One region of the Streptomyces sp. NPDC047085 genome, then DNA from elsewhere that is predicted to be linked to it. Evidence: predicted binding sites of a transcription regulator. Region 1 holds the regulator's gene; the other holds the start of a gene.

Region 1 (7,864 bases):
GCGGCTGCTGGCGGACGCGGTGGTGCGGGACCTGGTGGACTGAGGACCGGTGCACCCTATGGACCCTGTGAGCCCTATGGACCCTGTGCACCCTGTGCCGGTGCCCGTGGCTACGCGGGAGCCGTGACGAAGTCGATCAGCTCCTCGACCCGGCCCAGCAACTCCGGCTCCAGGTCCCTGTACGACCCCACGCGCGCCAGGATCGCCTGCCACACCGCACCCGTGTTCTCCGACGGCCAGCCCAGTGCCCGGCACACGCCTGTCTTCCAGTCCTGGCCGTGCGGAACGCGGGGCCACCCCGGGATGCCCAGGGACGACGGCTTCACCGCTTCCCAGATGTCGATGTACGGGTGGCCCACCACCAGCGCGTGTTCGCTCGTCACCGACTCGGCGATGCGCCACTCCTTCGTGCCCGGCACGAGGTGGTCCACCAGGACCCCCAGGCGGGCGTCCGGGCCCGGGGCGAAGGAGTCCACGACAGACGGCAGGTCGTCCACGCCCTCCAGGTACTCCACGACCACGCCCTCGATGCGCAGGTCGTCGCCCCACACCTTCTCGACCAGCTCGGCGTCGTGCCGGCCCTCGACGTAGATGCGGCCGGCGCGGGCCACGCGCGCGCGTGCGCCGGGGACGGCCACCGAACCGGACGCCGTACGGGTGGGCCGTACCGGAGCCGCCGGACCCGAGGAGGGCCTGACCAGGGTGACCACCCTGCCCTCCAGCAGGAAGCCGCGCGGTTCCAGCGGGAACACGCGGTGCTTGCCGAAGCGGTCCTCCAGCGTCACCGTGCCCGCCTCGCAGCGGATCACCGCCCCGCAGAACCCGGTGCCGGGCTCCTCCACCACCAGTCCGGGCTCCGCCGGGACCTCCGGCACGGGCTGGGGCTTCTTCCAGGGAGGGGTCAGGTCGGGGGAGTACTGGCGCATTCGGATGACGATAGGAGAAGCCGCCGGCCGGCACTCACGACACGCCGAAACGCGCCGCCAGCTGGTCGCGCTGCCGTCGTACGAAGGCCGCGTCGACCACCGCTCCGTGACCGGGCACGTACAGTGCGTCCTCGCCGCCGAGCGCGAGGAGGCGGTCCAGGGCGTCCGGCCAGCGGGCCGGTACGGCGTCCGGGCCCGCCTGGGGTTCGCCGGACTCCTCGACCAGGTCGCCGCAGAAGACGATCTCCGGGGTGTCCGGGGTGCCGGGGACGAGGACCGCGAGGTCGTGGGCGGTGTGGCCGGGGCCGACGTTGGCCAGCAGGGCCTGGCGGCCGTCGCCGAGGTCGAGGGTCCACTCGCCGCAGACCAGGTGGCGGGGCGGGGTCAGCGCGTCCACCGCCTCGTCCGCGTCCGCCGCCGGCAGGCCGTGCCTGATCGCGTCCAGCCGCAGGTCCTCCCGCTCGTACGCGAACACCGCGTCCAGGCCCACCGCCGCGTACACCTCCGCGCCGGCGAAGGCGGCGGCGCCGAAGACATGGTCGAAGTGGGGATGGGTCAGCGCGAGATGGGTCACACGCCGGCCGGCCAGCCGCTCCACCGCCGCCCGCAGCCGCGCGCCCTCCGCGAGGCTCGACCCGGCGTCCACCAACAGCGCCGTGCCCGCGCCCAGGACCAGCCCCACGGTGCAGTCCCAGCCGGGCAGCCGGCACCGCCCGGCCCCCGCGGCCAGCCGCTCCCATCCCAGGTCTTCCCAAGTCACCGTCATACCGCGACGCTAGCTCCACGAGCCGTTGCAGCGGGACCGACCTTGCCCAGGGCGTACCCCACGGCCGTACACTGGGCCGGGGAAGTCTGGCACTCGCACACGCAGAGTGCCAGGCCCATGACCCGAAGGGCCAAGGGGACGACGCGATGGAGGTGCGCGCGGATGCTGAGTGAACGCAGGCTGCAGGTTCTGCGCGCCATCGTCCAGGACTACGTGGGCACCGAGGAGCCGGTGGGCTCCAAGGCGCTCACCGAGCGGCACAACCTCGGCGTCTCCCCGGCGACCGTGCGCAACGACATGGCCGCCCTGGAGGACGAGGGGTTCATCGCCCAGCCGCACACCAGCGCGGGGCGCATCCCCACCGACAAGGGCTACCGGCTGTTCGTCGACAAGCTCGCCGGGGTGAAGCCGATGACGGCGCCCGAGCGCCGGGCCATCCAGAACTTCCTGGAGGGCGCCGTCGACCTCGACGACGTCGTGGCGCGCACGGTGCGGCTGCTCGCGCAGCTGACCCGGCAGGTCGCCGTCGTGCAGTACCCGTCGCTGACCCGCTCGACCGTGCGGCACGTGGAGCTGCTCTCGCTCGCCCCCGCGCGCGTGATGCTCGTGCTGATCACGGACACCGGCCGGGTCGAGCAGCGGATGATCGACTGCCCGGCGCCCTTCGGCGAGACCTCACTGGCGGATCTGCGGGCCCGGCTGAACAGCCGGGTCGCGGGGCGCCGGTTCTCCGACGTGCCGCACCTGGTCGAGGACCTGACCGAGGCCTTCGAGGCCGAGGATCGCGGTACGGTCTCAGCGGTGCTCTCCACCCTGTTGGAGACACTGGTCGAGGAGAACGAGGAGCGGCTGATGATCGGCGGCACCGCCAATCTCACCCGCTTCGGACATGACTTCCCCCTCACGATCCGGCCCGTCCTGGAGGCACTGGAGGAGCAGGTCGTGCTCCTCAAACTCCTCGGCGAGGCGAAGGATCCGGGCATGACCGTGCGCATCGGGCACGAGAACGCCCACGAAGGACTCAACTCCACCTCCGTCGTGTCGGTCGGCTACGGTTCGGGCGGCGAGGCGGTTGCCAAGCTCGGCGTGGTCGGACCGACCCGCATGGACTACCCGGGAACGATGGGAGCGGTACGCGCAGTGGCACGGTACGTCGGACAGATCCTGGCGGAGTCGTAAGTGGCCACGGACTACTACGCCGTTCTCGGCGTGCGCCGCGACGCGTCGCAGGATGAGATCAAGAAGGCGTTCCGGCGGCTCGCGCGCGAGCTGCACCCGGACGTCAACCCGGATCCGAAGACCCAGGAGCGGTTCAAGGAGATCAACGCCGCTTACGAGGTGCTGTCGGACCCGCAGAAGAAGCAGGTCTACGACCTCGGCGGCGACCCGCTCTCGCAGGCCGGCGCCGGCGCGGCGGGCGGCTTCGGGGCCGGTGGCTTCGGCAACTTCTCCGACATCATGGACGCGTTCTTCGGTACGGCGTCGCAGCGCGGGCCGCGCTCGCGCACCCGGCGCGGCCAGGACGCGATGATCCGGATCGAGATCGAGCTGGACGAGGCGGCCTTCGGGACGACCAAGGACATCCAGGTCGACACCGCGGTCGTCTGCAACACCTGTAACGGTGAAGGCGCCGCTCCCGGCACGTCCGCCCAGACGTGTGACATGTGCCGCGGCCGTGGCGAGGTCTCCCAGGTCACCCGGTCCTTCCTGGGCCAGGTCATGACGTCCCGCCCCTGCCCCCAGTGCCAGGGCTTCGGCACGGTCGTGCCGAACCCGTGCCCGGAGTGCGCGGGCGACGGGCGCGTACGGTCGCGTCGCACCCTCACCGTCAAGATCCCGGCCGGTGTCGACAACGGCACCCGGATCCAGCTCGCCGGCGAGGGCGAGGTCGGCCCCGGTGGCGGTCCGGCCGGTGACCTGTACGTCGAGATCCACGAGCTGCCGCACCCGGTCTTCCAGCGGCGCGGCGACGACCTGCACTGCACGGTCACGATCCCGATGACGGCGGCGGCCCTCGGCACGAAGGTGCCGCTGGAGACGCTGGACGGCATGGAGGAGGTCGACATCCGGCCCGGCACCCAGTCCGGCCAGTCGATCCCGCTGCACAACCGGGGCGTCACGCATCTGCGTGGCGGCGGCCGGGGTGACCTCATCGTGCACGTCGAGGTGCAGACGCCGACCAAGCTCGACCCCGAGCAGGAGCGGCTGCTGCGGGAGCTGGCCAAGCTGCGCGGCGAGGAGCGGCCCCAGGGTCAGTTCCAGCCGGGTCAGCAGGGGCTGTTCTCACGGCTGAAGGACGCGTTCAACGGTCGCTGAGCCGGAGCCGGGGAGAAGGGGCTCTGCCCCTTCGACCCCGCCAGGGGGCTCCGCCCCCTGGACCCCCGGCCGGCCCACCCACCACCCGACTCGGTGGGCTGGAAAGCGGCTGAAAAAGCGGCCCCGTAGCGCTCCCGGCACCCCCTGTGCCAATGGCCTATGCCATGGGAAGGCCGGATTCGGACTTGTTCGGGGGACGTGACAACATGCGGTCATGTCCTCCGCACTGACCGATCTCTTCCCCCACCCGATCGTGCAGGCCCCGATGGCGGGCGGTGTCTCCGTGCCGCAGCTCGCCGCTGCCGTGTCCGAGGCCGGTGGGCTGGGGTTTCTCGCCGCCGGGTACAAGACGGCCGACGGCATGTATCAGGAGATCAAGCAGCTGCGAGGGCTCACCGGCCGCCCCTTCGGCGTGAACGTCCTCGTGCCGCAGCCGGAGTATGCCGAGTCCGGCGCGGTCGAGCTGTACGCCCAGCAGCTGGCCGGTGAGGCCGCCTGGTACGAGACGGAGCTGGGCGATCCGGACAGCGGCCGGGACGACGGGTACGACGCCAAGCTCGCGGTCCTGCTGGACAACCCGGTGCCGGTGGTCTCCTTCCACTTCGGCGTGCCGAGCCGGGAGGTGCTGGAGGCGCTGCGCCGGGCCGGCACCCTCACCCTGGTCTCGGCCACCACCGCCGAGGAGGCCCTCGCGGTGGAGCGGGCCGGCGCGGACGCGGTGATCGCGCAGGGCGTGGAGGCCGGCGGCCACCAGGGCACCCACCGGGACACCCCGGAGAACGACGGCGCCGGCATCGGACTGCTGTCGCTGATCGCGCAGATCCGGGAGACGGTGGCCATCCCCGTCGTCGCCGCGGGCGGCATCATGCGCGGCGGCCAGATCGCCGCCGTCCTCGCCGCCGGTGCCTGCGCCGCCCAGCTGGGCACGGCCTTCCTGCCCGCCCCGGAGTCCGGCGCCCACCCCCAGCACAAGCAGGCGCTGACCAACCCCCTGTTCGCGCGCACCGAGTTGACCCGCGCCTTCACCGGACGCCCGGCCCGCGCCCTGGTCAACCGCTTCCTGCGCGAGCACGGCCCGTACGCCCCCGCCGCCTACCCCGAGATCCACCATCTGACCTCCCCGCTGCGCAAGGCCGCCGCCAAGGCCGGTGACGCGCAGGGCATGGCGATGTTCGCGGGGCAGGGCCACCGGATGGCCCGCGAACTGCCCGCCGGGGAACTGGTGGAGGTGCTGGCGGCCGAACTCGCCGCGGCCAGGACAGCGTTGTCGGATGTCAGATGGCCCGGAGGTGACGCGCGATGACCGCGCCCGTTTTCGTCGTGGACCAACTCGACCGCATCGGGCCGGAGTTCGTGCTCGACGGCCCCGAGGGCCGGCACGCCGTCTCCGTGAAGCGGCTGCGGCCGGGCGAGGACGTCGTCCTCACCGACGGGCGGGGACGCTGGGCCGAGGGCGTCGTCAAGGCCGCCGAGGGCAAGGACCGCCTGGTGGTGACGGACCTGGAGTCCGTCCACGAGGAGCCGTGGCCCACGCCCCGCATCACCGTCGTGCAGGCCCTCCCCAAGGGCGACCGGGGCGAACTCGCCGTGGAGACCATGACCGAGGTCGGCGTCGACGCGATCGTGCCGTGGCAGGCGTCCCGCTGCATCACCCAGTGGAAGGGCGACCGCGGTCTCAAGGCGCTCGGCAAGTGGCGCTCCACCGCCCGCGAGGCCGGCAAGCAGTCCCGCCGAGTCCGCTTCCCCGAGGTCGCGGACGCGGCGACGACCAAGCAGGTTGGCGCGCTTCTGGCCAAGGCCGACTTCGCCGCCGTGCTCCACGAGAGCGGCGAGGAGCGGCTGGCCACCGCCGAACTCCCCGCGGACGGCGAGATCGTGCTGGTCGTCGGCCCCGAAGGGGGCGTCTCCCCGGAGGAGTTGGCGCTGTTCGCGGAGGCGGGGGCGCGGCCGTACGTGCTCGGTCCTACCGTGTTGCGCACATCCACCGCCGGCACCGCCGCCGCGGCCCTTCTCCTGGGCCGCACCGGCCGCTGGTCCTGACACCTGGGGGAACACCATGGAACTCGCCCAAGTACGCCTCCTCGTCACCGACTTCCCCGCCTGCTACCGCTTCTACGCCGAGGTCCTCGGTCTCAAGCCGCAGTCGGGGGCGACCGAGGGCCCGTACGAGAAGTTCAGCCCGCACACCGGCTCCGCCGGGATCGCGCTGCAGGACCGGGCGATGATGGCCGAGGTCCTCGACGAACTGGGCGAGACCGCCTGCGGCCACCGCTCCCTGGTCGTGCTGCGCGTCGACGACCTCGACGCCTACTGCGCGGAGATCACCTCCCGGGGCGCGACCGTGCTGCACGGCCCGGCCCCCATGACCGACCGGATGCGCGTGGCCCACCTCAAGGACCCGGAGGGCAATCTGGTGGAACTCCAGGAGTGGCTGCTGCTGCGCGGCTGACCACGACGGCGGGCAGCAGCTCCCAGCCGTCCACCTGTCCGGCCTCGGTCCCGCGTCGGCGCAGCTCGTCCACGAACGCCCGTACGACACCGGGCTCGTGGAGGTTGACCCAGCGTCCGTGCTCGTCGCAGACCAGCCCCGAGTGGCTGTAGGGCGCGCTGCCGGCGACCCGCCCGGGCCCGCCCCGGAAGACGATCTGCACCCGGACCCCGTCCCGGTTCAGCGCCAGCACCTCCTCGCACGGCTCGTCGTCCCCGTGCCGGTGCCGCACACGCCACCGGTACAGGGTCCCGTCCGGCACGGTCAGCCGCCTGAGTCTGTCTTCGCCGCCCATCGGCCCAGACTACGGCGGAACCCGGACCGGCACTCGAACGAGTGAGTGGCCGTATGCGCCCTTCCGCCCCGCATGTGTCGGTGGCACTCTGCCGTTCATGGGGGTATTGAGAAGAATTCGGTATCGGCCGCGACCCGCGAGGGCGATGGCCGTGGCGGGGCTGGCGATGGTGGCCGTGGGCGGGATGGTGGCCTGCGAGCCGGGCGGGCTCGGCTCGGCGACGGTGGCGTACACCACCGACAAGACCGCGACCGACGAGCTGAAACGGCGGCATGTCGACGTCAGTTGGCTCAGCTGCACCGCCGACAACGGCAACCACGGCTACACACCCGGCCGTTCGCCCTCGCCGAAGGAGACCATCGTCGTCTCCGTCGACTGCCAGGGACAGACCCAGGACCGACGGAAGATCACCGTCACCGGGAAGGTGACCAAGGCCGTCGACGGCGCCTGTGTGCGCGGGAGTCTGACCGCCACGGTCGGCGGCCGCCGGGTGTTCCACGTCAGCGGGCTCGGCGACTGCGACGCCACCCCCGGGCCGGTGTTCACCCCGCCCACCTACAGTCCCCCGGGGCAGCCCCGGCCCACCGTGACGGTCACCGTCACCCGGACCCTGTGGTGCAAGGGCGACCCGACCTGCTGGCCCGTCGAGGGCAAGTGATCGAAAACCGGGGCCGGGAGCACCGGGTCGCGCGTAAGGTGACGGAGTGACTCAGGGCGCTTCCACGGAAACCACGGAAAGTTCCTCGTACCTCCGATTCCCCCATCTCCACGGCGACTTGGTGACCTTCGTCGCCGAGGACGACGTGTGGCTGGCGCCGCTGGACGGCGGGCGGGCCTGGCGGGTCAGTGCCGACAACGTGCCGGTGAACCACCCCCGTATCTCGCCCGACGGCACCACCGTCGCCTGGACCTCCACCCGGGACGGCGCCCCCGAGGCACACATCGCCCCGGTCGCCGGCGGGCCCGCCAAACGGCTCACGTACTGGGGGAGCGGGAAGACCCAGGTGCGCGGCTGGACCCCGGACGGCGAGGTCCTCGCGGTCAGCACCCAGGGCCAGGCGAGCCTGCGCCGC
Region 2 (7,864 bases), on a different contig from region 1:
CGGTGCCGAACTGGCCGTTGCCGACCTGAAGGAGCGCATCCGGCGGCGTAACGCCACCCCCGCCAAAACCGCCCTGCGCCGCATCGCGAACGTCTTCGTCCCGCTCATCCCCGCCCTGATCGGCTGCGGCATCCTCGCCGGGCTCAACGGGCTGCTGCTGAACGCCGGTTGGCTGCCCGGGCTGACCCCGGCGCTCACCGCCGTCGCGTCGGCCTTCATGGCACTGATCGCGGTGTTCGTCGGCTACCAGGCGGCGAAGGAGTTCGGCGGCACGCCGGTGCTGGGCGGCGCGGTGGCGGCGATCGTCGTGTATCCGGGCGTGGCGAAGGTGACGGCGTTCGGGGTGCAGCTGACCCCCGGTCAGGGCGGTGTCCTGGGCGCCCTGGCGGCCGCTCTGCTGGCGACCCGGGTGGAGAAGTGGTGCCGGGGCCGGCTGCCGGGCGCGCTGGACGTACTCGTCACGCCGACCGTGACCGTGCTCGTCTCCGGCCTTGTCACGCTGTACGGCCTGATGTACGCGGCCGGCGTGGTGGCGACGGCGATCGGTATGGCGGCGAGCTGGCTCCTGTCCACGACCGGCGCCCTGGCCGGTCTGGTCCTGGGCGGCCTGTTCCTCCCCCTCGTCATGCTGGGCCTGCACCAGGCCCTGATCCCCATCCACACCACCCTCATCGAACAACAGGGCTACACCGTGCTGCTCCCCCTGTTGGCCATGGCGGGCGCGGGGCAGGTGGGCGGGGCGCTCGCGGTGTACGTCCGGCTGCGCCACGACACCGGCTTGCGTACGACGATCCGCTCGGCTCTCCCGGCGGGCCTGCTGGGCGTGGGCGAGCCCCTGATCTACGGCGTCTCGCTGCCGCTGGGCCGCCCGTTCGTGACGGCATGCGTGGGCGGGGCGGCGGGCGGGGCGTTCATCGGGTTCTTCGCGATGCTGGGGGACAAGGTGGGCGCGACGGCGATCGGGCCGTCGGGCTGGGCGCTGTTCCCGCTGCTGGCGGGGAACAGGGGGCCGGGGGTGACGGCGGCCATCTACGGGGGCGGGCTGCTCACCGCGTACGCCGTGGGATTCGCGGCGACGTGGCTGTTCGGCCTCACCCGGCGCCCGCGTACGGGCGCGGCCGCGTGACGCACCCTCCTGGCCGTTCGTTTCCCGGGCATGATGAAGAAGCTCCTGACCACCGCCGCCCTCACCGCCTCCGCCGCCGCCCTGGCCGCCCCCGCGCACGCCGACGACCACTGGACGGCCACCGGCACCGCCATGTGCGCGGGCGATCTCGTCGCCGTCCCCGTGGTCAAGTCCGTCTCCCCCCTGCCCCTCCCCGACAGCGCCCCCGCCTGCGGCAAGGGAAGCCTCATCCACCACGGCGGCTGAGCCCCAGGAGGCACGGGTGAGAAGCTGGGAGGCATGAACCACGCCCAACTGACCGCGCTCGGCCGTGCCCTCCGGGTCATCGGGGAGCACGGGGAGGCTCTGAGTGCCGATGTGCCGGAGGCGCGGCTGCAGGAGATCAAGGGGGATCTGCGGCGGGCGCTCGACCTGGTGGAGGAGAGCGTCGGGGGCAACGCGCCCACTACCCGGTGCCCGGAGCATCCGCACGGGCCGGTCGACGAGAGTGCGCCCGATCTGTGTCTGCTGTGCGAGACCCGGCGCCGGGCCGCGCGGCGGGCGGAGTACGGGGGCGGGCGGCCGCAGGGCGCGGAGGCCCCGGCGAGCGCGCCGTCCCGGTACGGCGTCCGTGCCGACCGTCCGCAGCCCCAGCAGCGCTGGCTGCCGGAGGCGTGGAACGGGCGGGAGTGGCAGTTGTGCGGCACGCCCCGGCGCGACCGGCGGGAGGCCGAGGCGTATCTGGCCGCTCAGCGGCGCTCGTCCCGGCCCGCCATGGCGTACCGGCTGGTGCACGAGTTCACCGACTACGAGGTGCTGCGGGTGTGGGGGACGCCCGTGTACGTCGACATCGAGCCGATGGGCAACCTGTAGGCGCCCCCCCTGCTTCCCGGCTGCCTCAGCTCAGCGTCTTCGCCGCGGCGGCGTCGTACGGCTTCAGCTCGTCGAAGCGGTCGGCGAGCACCTTGGCCGCCCACTCCGGGTCCTGGAGCAGCGCGCGGCCGACGGCGACCATGTCGAACTCGTCGGCCTCCAGGCGGTCCAGGAGGTTGTCGATGCCCTTGACCGGGGAGCCCTCGCCCTGGAAGGCGCCGATGAAGTCACCGTCGAGGCCGACCGAGCCGACGGTGATGACCTGCTTGCCGGTGAGCTTCTTGGTCCAGCCCGCGAGGTTGAGGTCGGAGCCGTCGAACTCGGGGAGCCAGTAGCGGCGGGTGGAGGCGTGGAAGACGTCGACGCCGGCGGCCGCGAGCGGGGTGAGGATGGCCTCCAGCTCCTCGGGGGTCTCGGCGAGGCGGGCGGTGTAGTCCTGCTGCTTCCACTGCGAGTAGCGGAAGATGACCGGGAAGTCGGGGGACACGGCCGCGCGGACGGCCGCGACGATCTCGGCCGCGAACTTGGTGCGGGCCACCGGGTCGCCGCCGTAGGCGTCGGTGCGGCGGTTGGTGCCCGCCCACAGGAACTGGTCGACGAGGTAGCCGTGGGCGCCGTGCAGCTCGACGCCGTCGAAGCCGATGCGCTCGGCGGCGGCCGCGGCCTCGGCGAACGCGGCGACGACGTCGTCCAGGTCCTGCTGGGTCATGGCCCTGCCGGTGGGCTCGGCGCCCTCGGTGACGATGCCGGAGGGGCCCATCGCGGGGGCGTCCGGGAAGGGGGCGTCGCCGTCCTTGCGGACCATGCCGATGTGCCACAGCTGCGGGACGATCGTGCCGCCCGCCGCGTGCACGTCCTCGGCGACCCTGGCCCAGCCCGCCAGCTGCTCCTCGCCGTGGAACCGGGGCACGCGGTCGCTCTGACCGGCCGACTCGTGGCCGACGTAGGTGCCCTCGGTGACGATCAGCCCGACACCGGCGGCGGCACGGCGGGCGTAGTACGACCGCACGTCCTCGCCGGGGATGCCGCCCGGGGAGAACATCCGGGTCATCGGCGCCATCACGATCCGGTTGGGCACGGTCAGGCCGTTGAGGTGGATCGGACGGGACAGGATCTGGGCCGCGCGGGAGGTGGGGGACGTCGTGACGGTCACGTGGGGGGCTCCTCGTGAGTGACGGTTCAACAGAGCGATTGACCAGCTGGTATGTGCACACGCATTGGTGCACCTTCTTAAGCAACTGAGGGTACGGCGTCCCGCATTCCCACCTCAGCGAGGAGTGGTGTGATCCCGGACACGCCCGAGGGCGGCACCCCCTGCAACAGACAGGGAGTGCCGCCCTCGGTACTGAAGGACAGGCGATCGGCCAGAGGTCGATCAGAAGTCCATGTCACCGCCCGGCATGCCGCCGCCGGCCGGCGCGGCGGCCTTCTCCGGCTTGTCGGCGATGACGGCCTCGGTGGTGAGGAACAGCGCGGCGATGGAGGCGGCGTTCTGCAGGGCAGAGCGGGTCACCTTCGCCGGGTCGATGATGCCCTCGGCGACCAGGTCGACGTACTCGCCGGTCGCGGCGTTCAGGCCGTGGCCCGGGGTCAGGTTGCGCACCTTCTCCACCACGACACCGCCCTCGAGGCCGGCGTTGACGGCGATCTGCTTCAGCGGGGCCTCCAGCGCGAGCTTCACGGCGTTGGCGCCGGTCGCCTCGTCACCGTCGAGCTCCAGCTTCTCGAAGACGTTGGTGGTCTGCAGCAGGGCCACGCCACCACCGGCGACGATGCCCTCCTCGACGGCGGCCTTCGCGTTGCGGACGGCGTCCTCGATGCGGTGCTTGCGCTCCTTGAGCTCCACCTCGGTGGCGGCACCGGCCTTGATGACCGCGACACCGCCGGCGAGCTTCGCCAGGCGCTCCTGCAGCTTCTCGCGGTCGTAGTCCGAGTCGCTGTTCTCGATCTCGGCGCGGATCTGGTTCACGCGGCCGTTGACCTGCTCCGAGGAGCCGGCACCGTCGACGATGGTGGTCTCGTCCTTGGTGATGACGACCTTGCGGGCGCGGCCCAGGAGGTCCAGGGTCGCGTTCTCCAGCTTGAGGCCGACCTCCTCGGAGATGACCTCGCCGCCCGTGAGGATGGCGATGTCGCCGAGCATGGCCTTGCGGCGGTCGCCGAAGCCCGGGGCCTTGACGGCGACGGACTTGAAGGTGCCGCGGATCTTGTTGACGACCAGGGTCGACAGGGCCTCGCCCTCGACGTCCTCGGCGATGATCAGCAGCGGCTTGCCCGACTGCATGACCTTCTCGAGCAGCGGGAGCAGGTCCTTGACGGAGCCGATCTTGGAGTTGGCGATGAGGATGTACGGGTCCTCGAGCGACGCCTCCATGCGCTCCATGTCGGTCGCGAAGTAGGCGGAGATGTAGCCCTTGTCGAAGCGCATGCCCTCGGTGAGCTCGAGCTCCAGGCCGAAGGTGTTGCTCTCCTCGACGGTGATGACGCCTTCCTTGCCGACCTTGTCCATGGCCTCGGCGATCAGCTCGCCGATCTGGGTGTCGGCGGCGGAGATGGACGCGGTGGAGGCGATCTGCTCCTTGGTCTCGACGTCCTTCGCCTGCTCCAGCAGGGCGGCGGAGACGGCCTCGACGGCCTTCTCGATACCGCGCTTCAGGGCCATCGGGTTGGCGCCGGCGGCGACGTTGCGCAGGCCTTCCTTGACCAGGGCCTGGGCGAGGACGGTCGCGGTGGTCGTACCGTCACCGGCGACGTCGTCCGTCTTCTTGGCGACTTCCTTGACCAGCTCGGCGCCGATCTTCTCGTACGGGTCCTCGAGCTCGATCTCCTTGGCGATGGAGACACCATCGTTGGTGATCGTGGGGGCGCCCCACTTCTTCTCGAGGACGACGTTGCGACCCTTGGGGCCGAGCGTCACCTTGACGGCGTCCGCGAGCTGGTTCATGCCGCGCTCGAGGCCGCGCCGCGCCTCCTCGTCGAACGCGATGATCTTGGCCATGTGAAGTGGTCCCTCCAGGACTGGGGGTGATTCCTTCGGACCGCGCCCGCGCCCGCGACGGACGGCTCGCCGACCTGTGGTTCCTTGCCCCACCTGGCCTGCGGGCCTCACCGACCCGGTCCATCTTTGTCACTCTCACCTTCAGAGTGCTAACGCCAATGATTAGCACTCGGCATGGTCGAGTGCAAGCGGCTCACGGGATGCGGGCAGGGCGTCGGCCGCGCGCGAACAGGGAGCGCCGGGCATGCCGAAGGGTCCGTACCCAGAGGTACGGACCCTTCGAAGATGAAACAGAAGAACGTCGCTGTCAGTCGACGCGTGCTTCAGCTGGTCGCCAGCCGGACCATGTCCGCCTGCGGGCCCTTCTGGCCCTGCGAGATCTCGAAGTCGACCCGCTGCCCCTCTTCCAGGGTGCGGTAACCGTCCATCTGGATCGCGCTGTAGTGGACGAAAACATCCGCACCACCGTCGACCGCGATGAAGCCGTACCCCTTCTCCGCGTTGAACCACTTGACGGTGCCCTGAGCCATGCCTAACTCCCCTATTACTGGCCCTTGCACAGATCCACACTTCGCGGATCCGGGTCAGACCTCACCCCCCAAATCGGTCGGGGGCGTGCGCCGGAACGCGTCGACCGCGGCTGAATGTATCTGTCCAACTGCCGTCTGCAACAGGTCAATCGGACGAGAATTCTGGACGCGACTGGTCCGGAATGTGGCGAGAATTCGCCAGAAGGCGGGGCAAGTCGGGCCCCGTAAAAACCACAAATGCCGCATACAACCCGGGCATTTTGGCTACTTCTTGTCGGGCACGCGGCATCGTTTCAGGGCCCCCGACCTGTGCGGCGGGGAGCGCGTTCCCCAACTGTACCGCGCTCAATCACGCAGAATGGCCCCCTCCGTTTCTCTCACGGAGGAGGCCATTCGATGAACGCTCGGTAACCGTGGTTACCTTGGGTAATACTCAGCCGCCGGCGACGGCCGGAATGATCGATACGCCGGCACCGTCCGGCGTGGCCGTCTCCAGGCCCTGCTCGAAGCGGACGTCGTCGTCGTTCACGTACACGTTGACGAAGCGGCGCAGCTTGCCCTGGTCGTCCAGGACGCGGGCGGCGATTCCGGTGTGGTTCTTCTCCAGGTCCTCGATGACCTCGGCGAGCGTCGCGCCCTCGGCGGCGACCTCGGCCTGGCCGCCGGTGTAGGTGCGCAGGATGGTGGGGATGCGAACGGTCACGCTCATACGAGGCCAGCCTCTCGGAAGGAGTCCAGGGTCGGACGGATGGTGGCGGTCAGGCCGGTGCCGGCCACCGCGTCGAGGGTCTTGAGGCCGTCACCCGTGTTGAGGACGACCGTGGTGAGCGACGGGTCCAGGACGCCGTTCTCGATCAGCTTCTTCGTGACGCCGACCGTCACACCGCCCGCCGTCTCGGCGAAGATACCCTCGGTGCGGGCCAGCAGCTTGATGGCGTCGACCACCTGCTCGTCCGTCACGTCCTCCACGGCACCGCCCGTGCGGCGCGCGATGTCCAGGACGTACGGCCCGTCGGCCGGGTTGCCGATGGCGAGGGACTTGGCGATGGTGTTCGGCTTCTGGGGGCGGACCACGTCGTGGCCGGCCTTGAAGGCCGTCGACACCGGCGAGCAGCCCTCGGCCTGGGCGCCGAAGATCTTGTATGGCTTGTCCTCGACGAGCCCGAGCTTGATCAGCTCCTGGAGCCCCTTGTCGATCTTCGTGAGCTGCGAGCCGGACGCGATCGGGACGACCAGCTGATCCGGGAGCCGCCAGCCGAGCTGCTCGCAGATCTCGTACGCCAGGGTCTTCGAACCCTCCGCGTAGTACGGCCGCAGGTTGACGTTGACGAAGCCCCAGCCCTCGCCGGCCGGGTCGCCGATCAGCTCGGAGCAGAAGCGGTTCACGTCGTCGTAGTTGCCCTCGATGCCGACCAGTTCACCGCCGTAGACCGCCGCCATGACGACCTTGCCCTGCTCCAGGTCGTGCGGGATGAACACGCAGGAGCGGAAGCCGGCCCGGGCCGCGGCGGCGCCGACCGCGCCCGCGAGGTTGCCGGTGGAGGAGCAGGAGAGCGTCGTGAAGCCGAAGGCGCGCGCGGCCTCCAGGGCCTGGGCGACGACGCGGTCCTTGAAGGAGTGCGTCGGGTTGCCGGAGTCGTCCTTCACGTACAGCCCGCCGGTGACGCCCAGCTCGCGGGCCAGGTTGTCGGCCTTGACGAGCTTGGTCCAGCCGGGGTTGATGTTGGGCTTGTCGGCCACGTCGGCCGGGACCGGCAGCAGGGGCGCGTAACGCCAGATGTTCGCGGGGCCCGCCTCGATGCGCCCCCGCAGTTCCTCGGGCTCGTAGGCCGAGAAGTCGTACGCGATCTCCAGCGGGCCGAAACACTCCTCGCAGGCGAACACCGGTCCGAGCGGCACCCGGTGACCGCACTCGCGACAGCTCAGCGCCGCGGCCGGGCCGAGGTCTACGGTGGGATTGCTGGTGCTTGCAACTGTCTGCACAGCCATGGAGGCGAGGCCCTTTCTCCTCATCTTCCTCACGACGCATCTCGCCGTGAGACGGATTTGGCACCTTCCCTAGCCGGGAGCCTCGCGGGTGAACGAGTACCGACTGGAGGGTTGCCGGGGCTTCATCGGGCCGTGTCCCTCTGCCCCTCTGGATGAGCGGTATGCGGTTGTGTGAACGCCGTTGACCCCCGACATGCGATGGTCATCGGCGTTGTTCAAGACTGTAACCGAAGGCCACGACAGTTGAGAGAGTCGTCCGAACCGCGAGATGGATCACCCGGTTCCCCGGAACGCCCGGTGTGATCACGAACAGTGAGGAGCCGCAGACCGTGCTGGAAGAAGTCGAGCGCTGGCTGGCCACCCGCTCCT

What was found. Region 1 encodes HrcA, which represses chaperone genes, less so after heat shock. Its sites were predicted from a motif close to TTNGCACTCNGNNNNNCNGAGTGCNAA; they were not measured.
Region 2: a site for HrcA is predicted at 5,139-5,165, ahead of groL (chaperonin GroEL). Genes of this name have one in related genera too.

Annotation. Positions count from the first base shown of each region.
Region 1 covers NZ_JBEYUW010000001.1:420,700-428,563, forward strand. Annotated here, with positions in the region: gene hemW (radical SAM family heme chaperone HemW) at 1-43, shown strand, start outside; gene ABZ865_RS01625 (DUF3097 domain-containing protein) at 111-926, opposite strand; gene ABZ865_RS01630 (MBL fold metallo-hydrolase) at 961-1,692, opposite strand; gene hrcA (heat-inducible transcriptional repressor HrcA) at 1,855-2,871, shown strand; gene dnaJ (molecular chaperone DnaJ) at 2,872-4,008, shown strand; gene ABZ865_RS01645 (nitronate monooxygenase) at 4,223-5,311, shown strand; gene ABZ865_RS01650 (16S rRNA (uracil(1498)-N(3))-methyltransferase) at 5,308-6,048, shown strand; gene ABZ865_RS01655 (VOC family protein) at 6,065-6,457, shown strand; gene ABZ865_RS01660 (hypothetical protein) at 6,399-6,791, opposite strand; gene ABZ865_RS01665 (hypothetical protein) at 6,937-7,449, shown strand; gene ABZ865_RS01670 (S41 family peptidase) at 7,568-7,864, shown strand, end outside.
Region 2 covers NZ_JBEYUW010000005.1:71,940-79,803, reverse strand. Annotated here, with positions in the region: gene ABZ865_RS19040 (PTS transporter subunit EIIC) at 1-1,126, shown strand, start outside; gene ABZ865_RS19035 (hypothetical protein) at 1,157-1,372, shown strand; gene ABZ865_RS19030 (hypothetical protein) at 1,406-1,978, shown strand; gene ABZ865_RS19025 (NADH:flavin oxidoreductase) at 2,004-3,131, opposite strand; gene groL (chaperonin GroEL) at 3,354-4,976, opposite strand; gene ABZ865_RS19015 (cold-shock protein) at 5,300-5,506, opposite strand; gene ABZ865_RS19010 (MoaD/ThiS family protein) at 5,940-6,215, opposite strand; gene thrC (threonine synthase) at 6,212-7,495, opposite strand; SAM riboswitch class I at 7,513-7,654, opposite strand; gene ABZ865_RS19000 (glucosyl-3-phosphoglycerate synthase) at 7,825-7,864, shown strand, end outside.